2 regions of the Paenibacillus sp. WLX2291 genome follow, and region 2 is predicted to be linked to the other one. Evidence: riboswitches for the same ligand, from Rfam matches in the RefSeq annotation. Region 2 holds a riboswitch; the other holds the start of a gene.

Region 1 (3,490 bases), 2.7 Mb from region 2:
ATAACAATTGCAAGTCAATAGCCTGTTCCGATCTGATGCGGGGCAGGCTGTTTTTGTTGGATATGTAGGCAAGATTGATCGTTTTTTGTCACAAAGCCTGCGGTATCACAGGCTGTCCTTTCGTTATAATAAAAGAGGACTTCACATGAACGTCACTATTAACTAAACAGCGGGTGATTCTTATTATGGCACGCAAGCCACTGATCACGATTCAACAGTTAAAATGGTTGAGCTATATAACCTGTCTCGCCATGTTCTTGGCTACCATGGGCGGTCTAGTCGTTACGAAGACCGGCTCCGGGATGGGATGCGGCGCTCAATGGCCGCTTTGTCATGGCAAATTTATTCCCGCCTATACGATCTCTTCATTTATTGAGTACACGCATCGGGCAGTAAGCGGATTTGCCGGTTTGACCGCATTGTTCTCGTTTATCGGATTTATGTTTTTTAACAAAAATCGGGAATTGCGACTGTATGCGTTGCTGACCTTTATTTTCGTCGTATTGCAGGCGATTATGGGCGCACTGGCAGTTGTATTTTCACAATCTTCGGCTGTTATGGCATTGCACTTTGGGTTCTCGATGATCGCCTTCTCTAGCTCCATGCTGATGGCGTTCACTGCACGGCGGCTCCATATACGTCAGCGGACGCATGATCTGTCCAATCAGCCACCTGTCAGCAAAGGCTTCCGTAACCTGACTTGGTTTGCAACAATCTTCACGTATATCGTCGTGTATACTGGAGCGTTCGTTACACATACCGATTCACGCGGTGGCTGTTCGGGCTTCCCGCTCTGTAATGGAGCGATTGTGCCGGAATTGTCTGGCGGTGTAGCCGTTGCCTTCCTGCATCGTGTGGCAGCGGTCGCGTTGGTGATCGTCATTGCGATTCTCGGTCATTACGCTTACCGGTATCATCCGAACAATCCGGGTATCCGCAAAATGGGTCTGATCGCCGTTCTGTTCATTTTGCTGCAATTTGTGAGCGGTGCAGTGAACATCTTTACGATGAGTGTGCCGGAAATTTATTTCTTCGCTACGATGACACATACATTGCTCATTCAGTTCTTATTCGGGATTCTATGTTACATGAGTTTGCGTACGTGGCAATTAAGCCGTGGACCACGCGGCGAAATCGCACCGGACGCATGGAACAAAGAAACACCAGGCGACAAAGGCGTACCTGCGCCACGATAATGATTACAGTATAATTGCCACGAGCCACGAGCCACGAGCCACGAGCCACGAGCCACGAGCCACGAGCCACGAGCCACGAGCCACGAGCCACGAGCCACGAGCCACGAGCCACGAGCCACGAGCCACGAGCCACGAGCCACGAGCCACGAGCCACGAGCCACGAGCCACGAGCCACGAGCCACGAGCTACGAGCTACGAGCCACGAGCCACGTACAGCTGACAGCACGGATATATTCGTGTTTGTCAGCTGTTTTTGTAGGCAATGGCAACGATCACGTTCTAGCAGTATATGCCGTTTTACGTATTTTAATTTCCAATCCAACTCGATGTGAACGGGAAATGGCGGAACTTTCTACCAATATGAATATTTGCTGAAATAGGTGAAAAAAGCCCATTTTGCACTTTACAAAGACTGTGAAGTTCACTATACTGAGTAAAGATTTTCATTCGATGTTTTCATATTTTCTTATCGAGAGTGGTGGAGGGACTGGCCCGATGAAGCCCGGCAACCGATTTTGTGAATGGCATGTGCCTTTTCAAAATGACATGGTGCTAAATCCTACAAGATGACAGCTGTACAGCATATGCACAGTCTGTGATTTTGGCAGATGAGAAGGCAATATCTTACGGATAGAGAGCCCTTTTCTGCAGGAAATGGGCTCTTTTTGTGTATAAAAAAGAACCGGTTGAAAATAGATACGAACGAAATCACAACATGATTGACAACAGGGAGGAGGACCCTACGTTTGATCCGTCTTGAGAACTTAACCAAAGTATATGGAAAAGGCAAGAACCTGAGTCCGGCACTGGACAACCTGAACATGTCGATTGAAAAAGGTGAAATTTTCGGTGTGATCGGTCATTCCGGTGCAGGCAAAAGTACGCTCATCCGATGTATCAATTTGTTGGAGCGTCCGACTTCCGGGCATGTCTGGATCGACGATGTAGATATGACCCGGCTCGGCAAGCGGGCATTGCAAACCCGTCGCCGCAAAATCGGCATGATCTTTCAGCATTTCAATCTGCTGTCCTCAGCAACGGTGTATGATAATATCGCTTTCCCGTTGCGTCTGGTTAAAACGCCGGAAGCCAAAATTCGCTCCCGCGTGCAGGAATTGCTAAATCTGGTCGGTCTGGAAGCACACGCGCGCAAGTATCCAGCGCAGCTGTCTGGTGGACAAAAGCAGCGTGTCGGCATCGCTCGTGCACTAGCAAGCGATCCAGATGTGCTGCTATGCGATGAAGCGACATCGGCGCTTGATCCGCAGACGACCCAATCGATCCTCAATCTGCTGCTAGACATTAACCAGCGCTTCCATCTGACGATTGTGTTGATTACGCATGAAATGAACGTAATCCAGACGATCTGTGATCGCGTCGCAGTCATTCATCAGGGTGGCATTGTCGAGCAAGGTCCGGTAGCAGAAGTATTTCTGAAGCCGAAACATGTAGTTACACGCGACTTTATTACTCGTGAATCTAGTGAAGGCTCCTTGCTGGATGCCGTGTTAGCAGGTCCACACAGTGCATCTTCGACGGCTGTCAAAGTTTCCTTCCTTGGCGAGAAGACGTACGAGTCGATTTTATCGCGCGCGGTACGTGAGACTGGTGTAGACTTTGCCATTTTGCAGGGGACGATCGGAACGCTCAAAAGTGTACCGTACGGACAACTGGTCGTACGTTTTGACGGCGAACCGGCTGCGGTTCAGCGGACGCTGGATATGCTGAAAGCCGAAGGTCTGAATGTGGAGGTGATAGAATCGTGAGCAACTTTGGCGAACTGGACTTTTCACAGATTGACTGGGGCGAATTCGGTACGGCGACGATTGAGACGCTGGAGATGGTTGGAGCATCTGGACTGTTTACCTTGCTGATCGGTTTACCGCTGGGCGTGTTGCTGTTTATGACTGCTCGTTCTACATCTGGCTTTTTACGCGGCTTGTATACGGTATTGTCAGTTATCGTGAACATTTTGCGTTCAGTACCATTTATTATCCTGATCGTGGCATTGTTGCCGGTCACGGATCTGATTGTTGGTACGACACTTGGTGTCAAAGGAACGATCCCGCCGCTCGTCATTGCGGCTGCGCCGTTTTTTGCAAGGTTAGTGGAGACGGCACTGCGTGAAGTAGATCGTGGTGTAATCGAAGCCGCTTATGCAATGGGTGCATCAACTGGACAGGTTGTAGGCAAAGTATTGCTGCGCGAAGCGATGCCGGGACTGCTTGCTGGTCTGACGGTAACGGTCGTTGCACTCGTATCGAATACAGCAATGGCAGGTATGATCGGTGCAG
Region 2 (3,490 bases):
AGGCGCAGGTCTTTTTTGTTGAGCGTATTAATAACCTCGCGCTGTGGACCAAGTACCCGTTTGAGCCACAGAATCTCACCGCGCAGACCAATAATTTCGTTCAGATGCGACTTTTTCGTATTCATCAGAATACTTTCTTCCAGCCGCTCGACTTGATCTTCGATCCGATCGCCAACGGTGAAATAGTTATCCACCACCAGATCGACCAGCAGATACATGAATTTGTCTGGACGACTCACTTCCTCTTCCCACAAAATCGGTTTGAGGGTGCGCAGCTCACTGATTTTCTGTTTGGTCACGGTAATAATAAAATGACGTCCCAAGAAAATGTTCAGTGCGCGCAGGAAAATCTCTTCATCGTCAAAACGAATACTGTTTACAACGATAAAGTAGTGATTTTCATAAATTTCGATTTTTGGACGCTGCTCCTCATCGCCCATCATGTCCTCAACCGCCAGATCATGCAGCATAAAGAGTGGCTGAAGCAGGATCAGATCATCAAGACCAGCGTCTATCCAGTAGAAACCTTCCTCCGGTGCAACTAGTGTTTCATTAACATCCTCAACCAGCGTGAAATTGCCGGCGTTTACGTGCCGAATTTTCATAATATGCTCTACTCCTTTTTCATATAAATGAGCAGGAAAGAGACGGCAATTGTACACACTTATTTAAAGCTTCGCTATAATCTGAAAATTACATTTTCAACATGGCGCGCTCCTCCGGTATCCTCTTGTCGTTTTCTTCCTGCGATATGGTGGAATCTTCTTGCCAGCTACTCCTCGGGTCGCCTTCCATCTTGAAATTCACCTCTTTGAAATAAATTGAATACCAACATGTTTTACGAAAAACATGAAAATACGCCAAATACTTGTTAAGTATACCGTGGCGACAGCAGGCTTTCAAGCTTAATTCATCACGTCACGATATAAGTTGTATATCGGTAGAACTTACCCTTGACGATAGGTATGACGATGGTATACGATATCGTATATCCAATCCGGTGAGCTTCCATCTGGAACATCCCATATTGGAATAAATGATAACGTGTCTTTCTATTTTTTACCCCATAATCAAATACAGCGAATCTTATCAAGAGCAGGCGGAGGGACTAGCCCTATGAAGCCCGGCAACCGGCAGTCATATACTGTACGGTGCTAATTCTAGCAGAGATACAGGTACATCCTACGATGAAGTATCTGGTATCTGCTGACAGATGAGAGAGGCGCTATATAGACGCATCCTTTGCGGATATGACCTTTCTCAGTATGTTTTGGAGAAAGGTCTTTTTGCGTTACACATCGCAACTCTCCTTCCATCATGCGGGCAGCTGCTCGGCTGTATTATCCACACATTTCAAGGAGTGAATCAGTATGCCAATCAAAATTCCAGACAGTTTACCGGCGAAAGAGATCCTTTCCGGGGAAAATATTTTCGTGATGGATGAATCGCGCGCGTACCAGCAGGATATTCGTCCGCTGCGCATCGCGTTGTTGAACCTCATGCCGACGAAGGAGACGACCGAAACGCAATTGCTGCGGTTGCTCAGTAACAGTCCGCTGCAAGTGGACATTTACTTGCTGCATACGCGTTCCCACACATCCAAAAACACATCTGCTGAGTACCTGAACGCCTTTTACAAAACCTTTCCAGAAGTCAAGCATCTACGCTTTGACGGTCTGATCGTCACCGGTGCGCCAGTGGAGACGATGGATTTTGAAGATGTGAATTACTGGGAAGAGATTCAGGAAATTTTCGAATGGAGCAAATCCAACGTCACCTCGACGATGCACATCTGTTGGGCATCACAGGCTGGCTTATATCACCACTTCGGCGTACCAAAAGTCGATCTGCCGGAGAAATGCTTTGGTGTATTCCCGCATACGCTCAACAAAAATAATGTGCAACTGCTGCGAGGATTCGACGAATTATATTTTGCCCCGCATTCCCGTCATACCGAAGTGCGGCGCGAAGATATTGAGAACGTACCAGAGCTAGAAATTCTATCCGAGTCGGAAGATGCCGGTATCTACATCGTAGCGACAAAAGACGGCAAACAAATTTTCGTCACCGGTCATTCCGAATATGATCCATTATCTCTGAAATGGGAATACGACCGCGATATCGCACGCGGTATGGACATCGCTGTCCCGAAAAATTACTATCCAAACGACGATCCAACTCGCACGCCGCCGTCGATCTGGCGCGCGCATGCAAACTTGCTGTTCTCCAACTGGTTGAACTATTACGTGTATCAAGAAACTCCGTACGATCTGGAAGCAAGCAAAGCCGAAATCGGTCTGTATTCCATTTAAACAGTAGAGACTATATCAAAAGAGATCATATCAAACTTGAATTGGATATCTGAGGAGGAAGTAACATATGACGGAACACAAAAAGAATGAATCTTCACTTAGTATTGAAAGCCGGTTAGCCCAGATTGGGTCGATCCATGAGCCGGTAACAGGAGCTGTGAATTTCCCCATTTACCATTCGACTGCATTCCGTCATCCAGCACTTGGGCAAAGTACAGGCTTTGACTATATTCGTACAACCAACCCGACTCGCGCTGTACTGGAAGAAGCGGCAGCTGGACTGGAATCCGGTGATGCAGGGTTTGCCTGTAGCTCCGGCATGGCGGCACTGCAAACGATCTTCGCGCTGTTTGGTCAGGGCGATCATCTGATCGTCTCGCTTGATCTGTATGGCGGAACGTATCGTTTGCTGGAACGCATCCTGTCCAAATTTGGCATCACTGCATCTTATGTAGACACGAACGATCTGGAAGCGATGGACAACATCGTACAGGACAACACCAAAGCGGTATTTATCGAAACGCCGACCAATCCGCTAATGATGATTACCGATATCGAAGCGGTAGCGACATGGGCGAAACAGTACAACCTGCTGACCATCGTGGATAACACGCTGCTATCGCCATTTTTCCAACGTCCGATTGAGCTGGGGGCGGACATCGTTGTACACAGTGCGACCAAATATCTGGGCGGACATAACGACGTACTCGCCGGATTGATCATTACCAAAGGTAAAGAGTTGTCTGATGAGATGGCATTTCTGCACAATTCGATTGGCGCAGTACTGTCACCAACCGATTCGTATCAGCTGATGAAAGGCATGAAGACGTTGGCGCTGCGTATGGAGCGTCATGAATACAACGCAACAACAATTGCGAACCATCTGCTAGAGCATCCGCAAATTGCCGAAGTGTTCTATCCTGCATTGCCAGATCATCCGGGGCATGAGGTACAGAATCGTCAATCTAGCGGTAACACGGGGATTTTCTCTTTTAAAGTGAAAGATGCTCGTTATATTAAACCGATCTTGAGCAATATTAAACTGATCGCCTTTGCTGAAAGTCTGGGCGGTGTGGAATCGTTAATGACCTATCCAGCGATTCAAACGCATGCAGATATTCCACTCGAAATCCGTGATGCAATCGGCGTTGACGATCGTCTACTACGTTTCTCCGTGG

Evidence for each region. A riboswitch is a leader RNA that binds a small molecule or an ion and turns the genes downstream of it on or off. The one in region 2 is predicted to bind S-adenosylmethionine.
Region 1: another riboswitch for S-adenosylmethionine. It lies ahead of ACDE64_RS19100 (methionine ABC transporter ATP-binding protein); the one in region 2 lies ahead of metA (homoserine O-succinyltransferase).

The regions. Positions count from the first base shown of each region.
Region 1 is NZ_CP176755.1:4,461,466-4,464,955, reverse strand. It holds gene ACDE64_RS19110 (thioredoxin family protein) at 1-4, shown strand, start outside; gene ACDE64_RS19105 (COX15/CtaA family protein) at 186-1,196, shown strand; SAM riboswitch class I at 1,660-1,811, shown strand; gene ACDE64_RS19100 (methionine ABC transporter ATP-binding protein) at 1,943-2,962, shown strand; gene ACDE64_RS19095 (methionine ABC transporter permease) at 3,037-3,490, shown strand, end outside.
Region 2 is NZ_CP176755.1:1,586,089-1,589,578, forward strand. It holds gene corA (magnesium/cobalt transporter CorA) at 1-605, opposite strand, end outside; SAM riboswitch class I at 1,084-1,220, shown strand; gene metA (homoserine O-succinyltransferase) at 1,371-2,312, shown strand; gene ACDE64_RS06895 (aminotransferase class I/II-fold pyridoxal phosphate-dependent enzyme) at 2,380-3,490, shown strand, end outside.